Regions from separate parts of the Vibrio sp. SCP2 genome, predicted to be linked through region 2. Evidence: riboswitches for the same ligand, from Rfam matches in the RefSeq annotation. Region 2 holds a riboswitch; each other region holds the start of a gene.
The links. A riboswitch is a leader RNA that binds a small molecule or an ion and turns the genes downstream of it on or off. The one in region 2 is predicted to bind thiamine pyrophosphate.
Positions count from the first base shown of each region.

Region 1: linked by a shared signal. The riboswitch ahead of thiB (thiamine ABC transporter substrate binding subunit) and the one ahead of thiC (phosphomethylpyrimidine synthase ThiC) in region 2 are both predicted to bind thiamine pyrophosphate.
Region 3: linked by a shared signal. The riboswitch ahead of thiD (bifunctional hydroxymethylpyrimidine kinase/phosphomethylpyrimidine kinase) and the one ahead of thiC (phosphomethylpyrimidine synthase ThiC) in region 2 are both predicted to bind thiamine pyrophosphate.

Region 1 is NZ_JCAFVV010000009.1:33,931-39,182, forward strand. Features, by position in the region: gene fbp (class 1 fructose-bisphosphatase) at 1-379, opposite strand, end outside; gene mpl (UDP-N-acetylmuramate:L-alanyl-gamma-D-glutamyl-meso-diaminopimelate ligase) at 675-2,027, shown strand; gene AC5O63_RS18865 (flavin prenyltransferase UbiX) at 2,042-2,668, shown strand; TPP riboswitch at 2,811-2,932, shown strand; gene thiB (thiamine ABC transporter substrate binding subunit) at 3,000-3,986, shown strand; gene thiP (thiamine/thiamine pyrophosphate ABC transporter permease ThiP) at 3,996-5,252, shown strand, end outside.
Region 2 is NZ_JCAFVV010000011.1:269-5,520, reverse strand. Features, by position in the region: gene AC5O63_RS19895 (thiamine phosphate synthase) at 1-946, opposite strand, end outside; gene thiC (phosphomethylpyrimidine synthase ThiC) at 946-2,886, opposite strand; TPP riboswitch at 3,050-3,148, opposite strand; gene crcB (fluoride efflux transporter CrcB) at 3,218-3,601, opposite strand; gene AC5O63_RS19880 (multicopper oxidase domain-containing protein) at 3,710-5,092, opposite strand; tRNA gene AC5O63_RS19875 (tRNA-Trp) at 5,242-5,252, opposite strand, start outside.
Region 3 is NZ_JCAFVV010000001.1:1,032,524-1,037,775, forward strand. Features, by position in the region: gene mrdA (penicillin-binding protein 2) at 1-80, shown strand, start outside; gene AC5O63_RS04970 (hypothetical protein) at 418-576, shown strand; gene AC5O63_RS04975 (VCBS domain-containing protein) at 860-1,270, shown strand; gene AC5O63_RS04980 (LysR family transcriptional regulator) at 1,283-2,173, opposite strand; gene AC5O63_RS04985 (HDOD domain-containing protein) at 2,269-3,099, opposite strand; TPP riboswitch at 3,267-3,376, shown strand; gene thiD (bifunctional hydroxymethylpyrimidine kinase/phosphomethylpyrimidine kinase) at 3,477-4,307, shown strand; gene AC5O63_RS04995 (ABC transporter ATP-binding protein) at 4,297-5,043, shown strand; gene AC5O63_RS05000 (ABC transporter permease) at 5,036-5,252, shown strand, end outside.

The DNA of each region.
Region 1 (5,252 bases), on a different contig from region 2:
CGTTAACGTCGATGTTAGAAGAACCATCCAATGGATCCATTAACACTACGTATTTTGCGTTTTTGTTGAGTTCTTTATTAAACGCTACCGCCTCGTCTTCTTCTTCACTGGCAACACCACATACTTGATCTCGGGCTTCAAGAGCGGCCTTAAACTTGTCGTTCGCGTAGACATCGAGCTTTTGCTGATCTTCACCTTGAACGTTTGCAGTACCAACGGCACCAGTAATATCACCTAGACCGGCCGCGTTAATTTCGCGGTTAACAATTTTTGCAGCAAGGCGAATTGAAGAGAGTAGGGATGATAGATCACCGCTAGCGTGGGGGAAGTCCGCTTGCTTTTCAACAATGAACTCGCCAAGGGTGCGCATTCCAGACATGGTTTTTCCTTTAAAAGTCGCTCATAGATAGGGGGGGGGGGATGTCTCGTTCTCTAACGGAGCTTTTATGACTACCCGAGATAAGTGTAAAAGTTAGATCTTTTTATTGGTAATGAACTAACTGTCTTAGATCTCAAATTTTTTAGTAAACTTTCAACAGTTTTCACAGCGATGAGAGATCAGAGAGTGAACAAAGCGTAATCAGTGAGTCAATTCTCTGTCTAAAGTAGTTCGCTTTTTGCCGTATTGTCGCCATAATGAGGGCAATATTTTCCGCTTAGAACAAGGCTTTTCTATGCATATTCATATACTGGGGATCTGTGGCACTTTTATGGGTGGTGCAGCTGTATTAGCACGTCAGTTGGGGCATAAAGTCACGGGATGTGATGCCAATGTCTATCCGCCCATGAGTACTCTACTCGAATCTCAAGGTATTGAAATTATAGAAGGCTTTGACCCGTCGCAACTCGACCCTGCGCCAGACTTAGTGGTGATTGGTAATGCGATGAGCCGTGGCAATCCATGTGTCGAATATGTACTGAATAATAACCTGCGTTACACCTCTGGCCCGCAGTGGTTACAAGAGTTCTTACTTCATGACCGTTGGGTATTAGCGGTGTCTGGTACTCATGGAAAAACCACCACTTCCAGTATGTTGGCGTGGATCTTAGAAGACTGTGGCTACAAGCCGGGCTTCTTAGTCGGTGGTGTATTAGGTAACTTCGGTATCTCAGCCCGTCTTGGTGAAAGCATGTTCTTTGTCGTTGAAGCTGACGAATATGACAGTGCTTTTTTCGATAAGCGTTCTAAGTTTGTCCACTACCACCCTCGCACCTTGGTCATGAACAACCTGGAGTTCGATCATGCTGACATCTTTGACGATCTTGAAGCGATAAAACGTCAGTTCCATCATCTTGTTCGCACAGTTCCGGGTAATGGGCGCATTTTTGCACCGAAACAAGATAGCGCACTACATGATGTACTTGAGCGCGGCTGTTGGAGCGAATCCGAGTTTAGTGGTGAGCAAGGTGACTGGCAGGCGGAGAAAATAAACATTGATGGCTCGCAGTTCAAAGTACTGTTCCAAGGCGAGCAAGTGGGTATTGTAAGTTGGAATCTAGTTGGTGATCACAATGTAGATAACGCTTTGATGGCGATAGCTGCAGCGCGCCATGTTGGCGTCACCCCAGACTTAGCCTGTGAATCTTTAGCCAAATTTATCAATACCAAACGCCGCTTGGAGCTCAAAGGTGAGGTCAATGGCATCACGGTTTACGACGACTTTGCCCATCATCCGACCGCGATTGAACTGACGCTCGGTGGATTACGTAACAAGGTCGGCGATAGCAAAATTATCGCGGTACTCGAACCACGCAGCGCTACGATGAAGCGAGGTGTGCACAAGGATACGTTGGCCGCGTCGTTACAAAAAGCCGATCAAGTGTTCTTATATCAACCCGATTCGATTGATTGGTCGGTGGAAGAGATCGCCGCTCAATGTGCCCAACCTGCGCAAACCTCCAATAATGTCGATGAACTTGTGGAGCAAATTGTTGCTAGTGCTAGCTCAGGTGATCAGATTTTGGTGATGAGCAATGGCGGGTTCGAAGGTATTCATAACAAGCTTCTGGCAAAGCTAGCTCAATAGTGTAGTTTTTAAATATGACTAAGCAACAAAAAGCCATCACCTTAGCCTTTACTGGTGCCTCTGGCGCTCCTTATGGTTTACGCCTATTAGAGTGCCTTCTGGCTGCTGATTATCAAGTTTATCTGCTTATTTCGTCTGCGGCGAGAGTGGTGCTAGCAACTGAACATGACCTTAAACTGCCTGCCAATCCTGATTCGGCTAAGCAAACTTTGGTCGAGCACCTTAATTGTGACCCAGACAAGCTGGTTGTATGCGGTAAAGACGATTGGTTCTCTCCTGTGGCGTCTGGCTCTGCAGCGCCGAAACAAATGGTCGTCTGTCCATGCTCTGCAGGCAGTGTTGCGGCGATTGCCCACGGTATGTCGGATAACCTGATTGAACGTGCTGCAGACGTGGTGATGAAAGAGCGTGGTCAGCTACTGTTGGTGGTTCGTGAAACCCCATTTTCTACTCTGCATCTAGAGAATATGCACAAGTTGTCACAAATGGGAGTAACCATCATGCCTGCTGCGCCAGGTTTTTATCATCAACCTAAATCGATAGAGGATCTGGTTGATTTTATGGTCGCGCGTATTCTTGACCATTTAGGAATAGAGCAAGGATTGGTTCCTCGCTGGGGCTACGATCCCCGTCCTATTTGAAGCCGCAGCGTTGTTGACTGCTCAAATTCACCCAAATCAAATAGAACACCTATGTTCATTGGGATGAATTTGCTTGTCGCCTAGCTGCAACTCCAACTATTTAGGGGATAGATATTGCAGTTTATTAATATTACAATTCGACCGTTACTCATCGGGGAGCTATTGACCTAACTTATGTTAGCGTCAGCTGAGATCGAGCTATCGCTTGGGACCCGTGTACCTGAACCAGATAATGCTGGCGTAGGAATTGAGTTTGGATTTGAACTCCGCTTCTCAAGCCTGTGCCGCTCAGACAAGGAGAGAGCGAGCAGTGAAAAACACTCTAAGCACCATTTCAATTAGTACCCTAGCGTTAGCAACGCTGGCGATATTCTCAGCGACAGCCGCAGAAAACAGTTTAACCGTTTATACCTACGACTCTTTTGCCGCCGATTGGGGCCCAGGTCCTGTTGTAGAAAAAGCGTTTGAAGCGCATTGTGGTTGTGATGTTAATTTCGTCGCGCTAGACGATGGTGTCTCTATCCTTAACCGTCTGCGATTAGAAGGCGATAACAGCAAAGCGGATATCATTTTAGGCTTAGACAACAACCTAATGGCGGAAGCGAAAAAGACAGGTTTGTTGGCTGAACATAGCGTAGACACTAGCAAGGTTGCATTGCCAAATGGGTGGGCAGACAAAACGTTCGTCCCTTATGATTTCGGCTACTTCGCGTTTGTTTACAACAAAGAGAAGCTAGCTAACCCACCAAAAAGCTTGAAAGAGTTGGTGGAATCTCGCGATGATCTGAAAGTGATCTATCAAGACCCACGTACTTCAACACCAGGGCAAGGTCTGATGTTGTGGATGAAGTCTGTTTACGGAGATGACGTGACTCAGGCTTGGCAAAATCTAGCTAAGAAAACCGTAACTGTGACTAAAGGTTGGTCTGAAGCGTACTCAATGTTCCTCGAAGGTGAGTCTGATCTGGTACTCTCTTACACGACCTCTCCTGCTTATCATTTGATTGCTGAAAGTGACAACAAGTATGCCGCCGCTGATTTTGCTGAAGGTCATTACACGCAAGTCGAAGTTGCTGCTAAAGTGAAAGCGTCTAAAAATCAAAAGCTAGCCGATGAGTTTATGAACTTTATTCTTAGTGATGAGTTCCAATCAGCAATGCCAACAGGTAACTGGATGTACCCAGTCACAGACGTTGCACTGCCTGAAGGTTTTGAAACCCTAACTCTGCCAAGCAAGGCTCTGACCTTTAGCGCCGACGAAGTGGCCGAAAATCGTAAATCTTGGATTCGCGAATGGCAAAGTGCGCTGACATTCTAAGAGGCTCTTTTGCGTAATACCCCCAAAATTGGCTTATGGGTCGCGATAATCATCGCGACCTTTGTCGTTTCTGCTCTCGGTGCTTTACTGGTTAACGCGCCATCGCTAGATATCCGTCAGGTGTGGAGTGATCCATACTATCGACATGTCACCAAATTCAGTTTCTATCAGTCTTTTCTTTCTACTTTGCTCAGTGTTGGCCTTGCCATCCCAGTCGCGCATGCGTTGTCTCGCCGTCGATTTAGGGGGAAATCCTTGTTACTCAAACTGTTTGCTACAACACTGGTGTTGCCTGTCTTAGTCGGGGTGTTTGGCCTTCTTGCCATTTATGGCAATAGTGGTTTGATTGCTGATTTGTTCAAAAGCCTAGACAGCAAGTTGCCGTTCTCAATATATGGGCTCAATGGGATTTTGTTGGCGCATGTGTTTTTTAATCTTCCTTATGCGACCCGATTGCTTCTGCAAGCATTAGACTCTATTCCACAAGAGCAGCATAAACTGTGCGCCCATCTTGGCATGGGACACTGGGATAAATTTCGCTGGATTGAGTGGCCGCGTCTACGACAGCAATTACCTCATGTCAGTGGCTTGGTGTTTATGCTCTGCTTTACCAGTTTTGCTACTGTAATGGCACTGGGTGGCGGGCCTAAATCAACTACGATTGAGCTAGCAATCTATCAAGCCATTAAGTTTGATTTTGATCTTCAAGCAGGCGCGCTATTGGCTATTTGGCAAATGATGCTGTGTGGTGTGATGGCGTTGACTATTCAACGTTTAGCGAAACCGATTTCTGTCACCTCTGGCTCGCATACTCAGATTATTTACTTGTCTAAAGACTCGTTTGTTTCTAAGTGTTGGGATTGGGGGTGGATAGCTTTTTCTATGTTGTTGGTGCTACCTCCGCTACTGATGGTGCTGCTCAGTGGCCTTAACAGTCACGCGGTTGATGTTTTCACCGATGAACGCTTTTGGCAGGCGCTATGGGCGTCCGTGAAAGTGGCGACCATGGCAAGTGTGATAGCGGTGATTGCTGGCATTGCCATCTTGTTAACCAGCCGGAGATTGCGCCTTAACTATCGTGAAAAGAGTGCGGATCATATTGAGTTGATTGGTACCATTATTCTTGTCACACCCGGTCTTGTGATTTCCACTGGACTGTTTCTATTGCTACGTTCATTTGCGGATGTATTTAGCTTAGCGCTAGTGGTTGTTGTAGCCGTGAATGCGTTAATGGGTCTGCCATATGTGATTAAAACGCTCTCTCAG
Region 2 (5,252 bases):
GAATGCCAGCTTTGGTTAGCTGAGCCAAGTTTGACTCTTCTATATCTTCTTGCCCAAGATGAACACCAAAGGCACCATGCTTGATCGCTAACTGCCAGTAGTCATTGATAAACACTTGCGCTTGGTACTGGCGACCGAGTTCAATCGCTCGAATGATCTGTTGTTCTAAATCGGCTTGTTGCGGGTTCTTAATTCGCAGTTGAATGGTGTTGATACCTAATGGCAGTAAGCGCTCAATCCAAGCAACATCATCAACCACTGGGTAAAGCCCTAAACTCTGCTTAGTTAAGTTAGCAAAGCTGACACTCTCCCCTTGCGCAGACCACCCAACTTGTATGCCCAGTCGGCTATCTTCTAATACGGGGGTTGGGAAATCATTGAAATGCTCAGCCCACTGAGTCAATGATTTCTCATTCAACACTGTTTCACGTGAAACATTCGTTTGTTGAGTTGTCATTCCTCGTGCGAGTGTTAACGCATCTTCGATAGGAAAATCGAGTACACTCAACACGACTATCCAAGCAAAGTGATACTCAGGCTCAAATACAGAATTGAGTTTAGACTTAATGGAAAGCGCTCTCACTTCATCGTTAATGGGATGACGCCAAACATCGAGCTGAAGAACTTCATCCTTTTTATCAAGAGCCAAACCATCAGCAATGCCAATATAAATGGCATTAGATGATTGCTCTGCACAGGCTTCTACCGACAACCCTGAACGATAATAAAGTGCAAATGTGTATTCTGACTCATAGTCGTACCCATCAATGAGATCGGTAGCGACATGTGTAATTTGTTGGTCGCGAACAAGCTGAACAGACTGAGTTGGGCTCACACCCAACTCAACCTCTTCGATACAAAAGCCCTGCTCTTTCGCCAACAACAAACATTGCTGAACTATGCCTGTTAGCTCAATCAATGATGACGGAATTAGGATTTTGCTCATTAGTCACTAACCTCTGCATGAGCTGCTGGGTGGTATAGCTCAGAACCTGTCTCTCGGAACTCCTGCGATTTTTGACGCATACCTTCAAGTGGATCGTCGAGCATTTTAATCGAGATAGCTTTGTCCGCCGCTACCTGTTCAGTATCCTTCGCGTACTCGCGAACCTCTTGTGAAATCTTCATTGAACAGAACTTAGGTCCACACATTGAGCAGAAGTGTGCAACCTTTCCAGACTCTTGAGGTAGAGTTTCATCGTGGTAAGCTCGTGCGGTGTCAGGGTCTAGCGATAGGTTAAATTGGTCTTCCCAACGGAATTCAAAACGCGCTTTAGAAAGCGCATTATCACGGACTTGAGCACCAGGGTGACCTTTGGCTAAGTCGGCCGCATGTGCTGCGAGCTTATAGGTGATCATACCTACCTTAACGTCTTCTTTATTCGGTAAGCCAAGGTGCTCTTTTGGTGTAACGTAACAAAGCATCGCACAGCCATACCAACCAATCATCGCGGCACCAATACCTGAAGTGATATGATCATAGCCCGGCGCAACATCGGTTGTCAGTGGGCCAAGGGTGTAAAACGGCGCTTCATGACAGTGCTCTAGCTGCTCTTCCATGTTCTCTTTGATCATATGCATCGGAATATGGCCAGGTCCTTCAATAATGACCTGTACGTCATATTCCCAAGCAATCTTGGTTAGTTCACCAAGAGTACGAAGCTCAGCGAATTGCGCTTCGTCGTTCGCATCAGCTACTGAGCCAGGACGTAATCCATCGCCAAGAGAAAGCGCCACGTCATACTTGGCACAGATTTCACATATCTCGCGGAAATGAGTATATAAGAAGCTTTCCTGATGATGCGCTAAACACCATTTAGCGATAATAGAACCACCACGAGAAACAATGCCAGTCACACGTTTTGCCGTCATAGGTACATAGCGAAGCAGTAAACCTGCGTGAATAGTGAAGTAATCGACGCCCTGCTCTGCTTGCTCAATCAGAGTATCGCGCATCACTTCCCAGTTGAGGTTTTCCGCAATGCCGTTAACTTTTTCAAGCGCTTGGTACATTGGCACAGTACCGATCGGCACTGGACTGTTACGTAGAATCCACTCACGAGTTTCGTGAATATTGCGGCCAGTAGACAGGTCCATAACAGTATCGCCACCCCAGCGAGTCGCCCATACTAGCTTCTCAACCTCTTCCTCAATTGAAGATGTCACTGATGAATTACCGATATTAGCGTTTACTTTAACTAAGAAGTTACGCCCAATAATCATTGGTTCAGATTCTGGGTGGTTAATATTGGAAGGGATAATCGCTCGACCTTCTGCGACTTCTTTACGAACAAATTCTGCAGTAATGTCTTTGGGTAAGTTGGCCCCAAAGCTTTGACCAGGGTGCTGTTGATTCAACACCTCATCGCGATATTGAGCGCGCCCCATGTTTTCACGTAAGGCGATGTATTCCATCTCAGGGGTAACAAGACCCTTGCGCGCATAGTGAAGCTGGGTGACACACTGACCATCTTTAGCACGTCTAATTCGTGGCAAATTGCCATAACGTAGCTCATCAAGCGTCTCGTCTTCTAAACGCTCCTTGGTGTATACCGAGCTAACATCGTCGAGTAATTCAGTATCGGCACGTTCTTCAATCCACCCTTCTCTTAGCTTTGGTAGACCGCTGTAAAGGTCAATTGTGTGTTCTGGGTCAGTGTATACACCAGAAGTATCGTAAACACGTACAGGCTCATTAGGTTCGAAAATAGGCGCTTCTTTTGTGCCTCCAATAAGACTATCCGCGAGTGAGATTTCTCGCATAGGCACACGAATATCTGGGCGTGAACCCTCTACATAGACTTTGCTTGAATTTGGGTACGGCTGTACCGAAAGTGTATCAATGAACTGTTTTGCTTCCAGTCTCGCTTGTTTGCGACTCGACATAGCATTTTTCCTTGCTTTGTTATTCTTAGATAAAAAGTAATGGGATAAAAATGCTTGGCGGAAAGATGCGACAAGAGGAATCGAATTATGACCTTATTAGTGTGCACTAATGGTATATAACAACATTCGACTATTTGATAGGTAACCAGACAGAACTCTGGTGTAGATATCTTCTCTTGTTCCCTTCGCAGATTTTAATCTGATCAGGTTCAACGGATCCCGAATTAACGGTCTCAGCCTTATGGCACTCCGACAAGTAATTGCAGTATATAAAAACGGCTTGGGTAAACCAAGCCGTGATGAACAATAATTAGCTAAATTTTAACCAACATTAGCTCTTGATGAGTATTTGAAAACCAATCCATGCAGCAGAAATACTTAAAAAGACATTCAACAACACATTCAAACCCATCTTAAAAAAAGCGCCTTGCTGCATTAGAAGCACATTATCCATAGAGAACGTAGAGAAGGTGGTGAGTGCCCCAAGAAAACCCAACCCGATAATTTGGCGCCATGGTTCGGTAGCAAGCATCTCATTTTCGAAAGCCGCAATAAGCAAGCCCATAATGAAAGAACCGACCACGTTAACAGTTAGCGTACCGTATGGAAAACCACGCCCAAGAAGCACAACACAAAGCTCTGAAACAAGATAACGAGAGCATGCTCCAAATGCACCACCGAGTGCGATAAAACCCAATATTGAAAACTGACCCATAATTCCTCCAATTTACTGGGTGTATTGTAGCCAAAATACACGCTCGCGGAAGATCATAAATTAAGATTTAGCCATTGCTAACTGCAAACATTTGAAAAGTTACAGGAGTCACTTTACTTCAATATACCCCATTAATCCGGTTTTCATATGCTCGATCACATGACAGTGATACATCCAGCGCCCTGGATTATCCGCCACGAACGCTGCGATAGCCGTACCGTTTTTGCCTAGTAAAACAGTGTCTGTGTGGAAAGGCTGTTCGACCTTTTTACCATTGAGCTCCAAAACTGTGAATGTATGACCATGGATATGAATTGGATGATGATACTGAGTGACGTTCTTGAGAGAGAAAATATAAGTTTTACCCAGTTGTAACGAAGCGAGTGGAGCGGGGATATTATCTTTCGACATCCCTTCCCAAGCCCGTTTGTTGGTTAACCAAAACTTAGGAACCGACTTACCATCTTTTCCAACCGGTGAAATTGCCCCTTCCCATTCAAATACAAAATCAATTTTCTCCGCATTGACCAAATCAAGATCAGGCACAGGATTAAGAGGAAGTTGAGGGCTCGGCCTATGATCGGAAAGATCAGACCTGATCGCTTCAAACTCACACAGAGGAAACGGAAATCTACCCTTCATATATCGGACATAAACGGACTCTCCTTGCTTCGGAGCGATTAAGGCAAGGTCAACCCTCATACCCGGGCCAATTTTATGTTGAGAGAGCTTATAGGGAGCTTTAATCGGGTTACCATCGATGGCTATCACCCATGCTTCGGCCCCTTCAATAGCAATTGGATAGGTAATCGTATTGTCGACGTTGGCGATACGCAGCCGGGTAGTGGCATTTTCCTTTAATTGATACTTAGGCTCATGTACACCATTGACGCTACTCCACTCTCCGGGGGTTCCCATTCTCGCGCTAAGACGAGGAATCATTAATTCTTTCCACGCCCCCTGCTTATCGAGGTGCCAGTGCTTAAGCATCAACTCATGTTCTTCATCAAACTCTACTGGAATCGCTTCTTCGACGATGATCAGCCCTACCAACCCCATACCGAGTTGTTTGACGCTATTCATATGCGGGTGATACCAGAAGGTACCCGCATCAGGTGGGGTAAAACGATACTCGAACGTTTCACCCGGCATGATTGGCGCTTGGCTTAAGAATGGTACACCGTCCATTTCTATTGGAATTCTTAACCCATGCCAGTGAATTGTGGTTGGCTCTGAAAGCTTATTGGTAAATCTGATCGTGACTTCTTGTCCTTGACGACAACGAATCGTTGGGGCTGGAATCTCACCGTTAAATCCAAGTACATTCGTTGTATAACCAGGTACTAGTTCAGCCGTTGCTGGCTCTGCGGTGAGCTCATAAACGAACTCACCCTTATCACTCTTAGCACGAGTTAGAGTACATGCAGGCAAAACGCTTAATGCTGAAACAGCTAATCCTGTTTTAATAAAGTGGCGACGAGAAATATCCATAAACTAACGACTATTGAGTAAACAAGTTACCAAATGTAACAGATAGTAAGAACAATTCTCAACAAGGAAGCGAGTTTGAGAGCTAGGGGTGAAGTACTCGCCTTTAGAAAAACAAAAAGGCCCTAGCATTTCTGCTAGAGCCTTGAATATGGCAGGGGTG
Region 3 (5,252 bases), on a different contig from region 2:
TGGGGGCTCCTTTTGTACGTCAGGTATTTGATTACCTAGATATCGCAGGAAAAAAACAGCAGAAATCGAATCACTCGTAGCGGTAAAAAGTGCTCCAATGGATAATTATGCGTATGGAAGCATAAAATTTGTGATCTTATGTTGATATGGCACTAAATCTAGTTGCGACATTTGTACGGTATCACTATATTGAAAGGGTATCCCAATAACTTAAAGGTGTAGAGAAACGAGTAAACTCCCAGAGTTAATACGAATAAACTGAACGCAAAAAGAGACACAGGGCTTAACGAATCCGTCGTTAAGAGTGCATCGAAAAACGTATAAGAACTAAGTATTTTCAAAGGCCTTTTGCTTTATCCCTCTCAAGTAGTCGCATCTTCAAGTTATCGATACTGTTTTGATAACCAAGGAGGAGGTTTGGCTATGTTATCACTAGGTTTGGTCGCTTTAGGCGTATTCGTATTCTTCTTCTGCTGGGTGGTTCAGCACGGTCTACCAGTCTTGGGTATGAAGCTCGATGAAGATGATTTATTGCTGATTTCAGAGATGTCTGGCGAAGACGTACTTGAAGCATAACGAAAAATATCACCAGAAAAGAAAGGAGCCCTAGGCTCCTTTTTTGCGTTTCAGAAGCACTACTCTCAATATGCAAATTGCGTTTTTATTCTGAGTGTATCTGTCCTGTTTTGCATCTCATTTTGAGAACCATTTGACCTAATTTTCGAACCAATGATTATCTAATTGAAACAACAAAGAAATATTCATCTGGTTGAGTATTGTTTTTTTGGCATGCACATTGCGTTGGTAGAAGATATGAACGCTCACAATGGTTGAGCTTAGATATCTTAAGGAGAACGTTATGGCTTACCTAAATCAAATGACCAATAACACCCATACCGCGAACTCTTTTGGTGCACCGTCGGGCGATGCGAGCCTACTATCAATGGTACAACGTGATTTTTCCCCATTGCTGTTTGATTCCGGTATGTTCTCGATCAGTGGAGAAAACCGTCGTCGCGTTCGTTTTAATCCTAAGAGTGTCACCGCTAAGGTAGGCACATTAGGCTCCTTAGTTATCGATGAATCTGGCCACTGGGATTACTCTGTCTATAGCATTAAAACCCAGTACTTAGTGATGGGGGAAAGAAAGATTGAAACCTTCTTCTTGCGTTCAACAGACGGTAATCGTTTTGCTGTGACGATTGTGCTTGTTGGCGCTCATGGTGGTGCTTTGATTGAAGAGTTAGAAACTACGATTAGTTTTGGCTAACGAGCGTATATTTTACTGCTGAAAATGTTGCACCACTTCGTTTTTAATAGTTTCAAAGCGCTTCGGTAGTTGGCGATGTTTTTTAGTCAAGAAGTATAAGGTCTCTACCACTTCATTACTTGGCTCGAAGATAGAAATTCGCTCACTCTCAGCAAACGAATCGAGTGCGCTTTTCGGCAAGACGGTAAATCCTAATCCATTGGCCACAGGCAACAGGATTTGGCTTAACTGATTGATGTAGCCTGTGACCGGAATATCATCGATATTCATTTTCTCCAGTTCAGACTCCCCGCATTGAGCAAAGTAAATTGAAAGGTAGTGAATCGCATCAGGGTGTTGGATTAGACCGATTTCCTTCAAGCTCTCTTGGCTTAAATCTTTGGCTGCACGCGCTTTCGGTAATAGTAAACACAGTGGCTCCTTACCTAACATTTCTGATTCAAAGCGAGAATCAGAGGGAATTTGTGTCACAATCCCAATATCTGTCACACCAGTTAGGACATCCGCAACAATTTTGTGATGAGGTGCGGCTTCTAGTCTTGGTATCAGCTGAGAGTATTTACATTGTAAATTTAGCAAATGTGGGTAGAGCAGCAGTGCTAGCGAACCAGAACAAGAAAGCGAAACGCTACCTGAAAAGGGGTCTTCCATGTTTAAAGAGTTAAGCAGTTCTGATTCTTGGCGCTCAAGCTGAATCGCATGTTGATAGACATTACGACCCGCTTCAGTGATATCAAAACTTTTGTTGTGTCTTTCGATTAAGGGGTAACCGCAAGCCTGCTCAAGTTTTTTAATGTGCTGGGTAACACCTGGCTGAGTCATAAACAGCTTCTCAGCGGTCTTTGTGAAATGACCTGTATCGATCAGAGTAACAAAGGTCTTGAGCCAGACAGGATTGATCATCACATTATTCTCATAACAAAAAATTATTCATCTGAGTCTATGCGATAACTGAAAGTTTGAATAGAAAAAGGTGAGCTTAGTGCTCACCTATTGTTTTACGCCGCGTTTAACTGTGAAGCGAGGTCACGACCATTGCCTCGATACTTGTCGATTGTTGGTGCGAAGGCTGCTGAGATATGCAAAAGGCGAGAGTCTGGATGTTCAGCAAGGTAGCGAGCTTTACCTTCCTCGCTCTCCAGCTGATCCCAATCGCGATGAATCGAACGGGCTAAATGAAGAGTGGTGGCCATTTTAGGAGAAATCTCGGCATCTCTAGGCTCGGCAAAATTTGCGATGGCATCCACCATATCATCAGGAAAGCGCCACGCTCTGGCTAGTTTGGCCCCAAGAGTTGGCGCTGTGATATCTAAGATTTCTTCTTGCACTGCGATAGCGTTTTCTCCTTCCTCTGCTCGCTGGGCAATCGTTTGTGCTTCTTCCGGTACTAAAGTGTGGATCATCAACTCGCCAATGTTGTGCAATACTCCAGTAGTGAATACGTCATTACTGTCCATGCCTGTTTCAATGGCAATTTTACTGGCAATAATCGAGACTTCGAACGTCTCTTCCCAGTACTTGTCCATATCTAATGTTTTGATTTTAGGGAAGGCGCTAGAGAGAACTGAAGCAACAACTAGGGTCCTGACTGGGCCTGTTCCAACTCGAAGTAAGGCTTCATTTATCGAAGATACACTCTTGCTTCCACCAAAGTGAGCGGAATTGGCTAAGCGTAGTAGTCGCGCGCTAAGAACTTGATCAGTCGCTATTTTATTCGCTAACAGTTTAAAGTCGACGTCACTCTTGTTGACCATATCGAGAAGCTCTTGAAGTACTTTTTGGATTCTCGGTAATTCGTTCAGTCGAGATAGTAGTGCCTCCTGGCTCATAGCTCTCTCCTTAATTCCATGTAAGCTAAGTTACTATAGTTCAGAAATTTATCCTGTTACAAAAATAAGCAATTAATGCCATATGTTCGGGCTGGGGTTTTGTTTGTTTTTTTGCAGCGACGCACCAAATATTGATGCAATAAAACTACTTTTGTTGTTATCATCTGCGGAAATAGTCGGGGAGCCTACCCAATAGGGAAAGGGCTGAGATCGCGAAGCGAGACCCGTAGAACCTGATTCAGTTAGCACTGACGTAGGGAACTATGCGCACTAATTCCATATCTCGGGTTTAGTGTACTCGCATTCGAGAGTCACTCTGTTTATGAGCGTTCTTTTGGTGGTCGAGAGTTCCTATACGTCTTGTAGTAGGAGCATCTATGCCACATTCACAAGACACAACCCCTATTGTATTAACCATTGCTGGATCTGACAGCGGTGGTGGTGCAGGTATCCAAGCCGATATTAAAGCCATCTCTGCGACAGGCAGTTACGCATGCTCCGTCATCACTGCTATCACTTCGCAAAATACACAGGGTGTCAGTGCCATTCACCCGATTCCATTAGCGCATATTGAAAGCCAGTTAGATGCGGTATTCACCGACCTGAATGTGGTTGCTGTTAAAGTCGGCATGTTGGCGGATGCGGAAATCATCAAGGTTGTCGCGGCAAAAATACGTCAATATCAACCTAAGCATCTTGTGGTTGATCCTGTCATGGTTGCCACAAGCGGTGACCTGTTATTAGAGCAATCGGCAATCTCTACGCTCAAACAAGAATTGTTACCTCTCGCTGATTTAATTACGCCGAATCTACCTGAAGGGGCTGCTTTGATTGGTGGTGAAGTCCCTCAAGATGAAGAGCAAATGGGGGCGATGATTGAGTCATTACGCGCACTTGGGGCGAAAGCGGTGTTGCTAAAAGGTGGGCATTTAGAGAAAGACCAAAACAGTAATGATCTCCTTATCGAGCAAGAGAGCAGTGAGTTATTGAGCGCCAAACGTGTCGCGACTAAAAATACTCACGGAACAGGTTGTACCCTTTCTTCTGCGATTGCTTCTTATCTTGCTCAAGGTAACCGTCTTCATAAAGCCGTGTATCTTGGTAAGCAATATATCTCTCAAGCCATTGCGCACGCCTATCAGTTAGATGTGGGTCAAGGTCATGGCCCAGTGCACCACTTTTTCTGTGGGCACACAAATGTGCGCTGAAGCGATCGGGATAGAGCTCAAGGCTTCACAGCTTCGTTACCTTGATAGCCAAACCCCGACACTAACTGGCTTAGATATGCACATCCCCGCAGGGAAGTGGACCAGTTTGCTGGGTCGAAGCGGCTGCGGCAAAACCACTTTACTGCGTTATCTTGCTGGTTTGCTTGATCACAAAGTGGAGTGGCAAGGGACGCTTAAGCTAAGCCAAGGGCAAGGCTTGCAAGACAAAATTGCCTACATGGCACAGCAAGATCTGTTGCTACCATGGCTAAATGTTATTGATAACGTCATGTTAAGCCGTCAATTTGGTGCGCAGAATATCGAGCATGACAAGGCAATTGAACTGCTCGAGCAAGTAGGGTTAGCCGCCCATATCAATACAATGCCTGCTCAGCTATCTGGGGGAATGCGCCAGCGTGTTGCTCTTGCGCGTACTCTAATGCAAGACAAGCCCGTTGTGTTGATGGATGAGCCTTTTTCCGCGCTAGATGCTGTCACGCGCCATAAGTTGCAAACCTTGTCTGCCAAGTTACTCAAGGGTAAAACCGTTGTGTTGATTACCCATGATCCCCAAGAAGCGGTACGTTTATCGGATGCGCTCTATTTGCTTCAAGGTGCGCCTGCCCATGCGCACCCCCTAGACGTTCCTGCTTCACTGCCTCCACGCGCGATAGATGGCGAGTGCGCGGCGTTGCAGCGAAATATTCTTGAACAGTTGGAGCAAGACTATGAGTAAGGTGACGAACCTAGAACTTACGCTACCCAACAAGAGAATCAAAACTCAGGTGACGCATCCAATGGTGCGTATGGCGATTAGCCTGTTGGTTATTTTGGGCTTATGGCAAAGCGTTGTGGTTTTGTTTGATATGCCAAGCTTCATTTTGCCTGCTCCGCTAGACGTCTTCGAGCGATTGATTTCACGTTTTGATGTGTTGATGAAACATA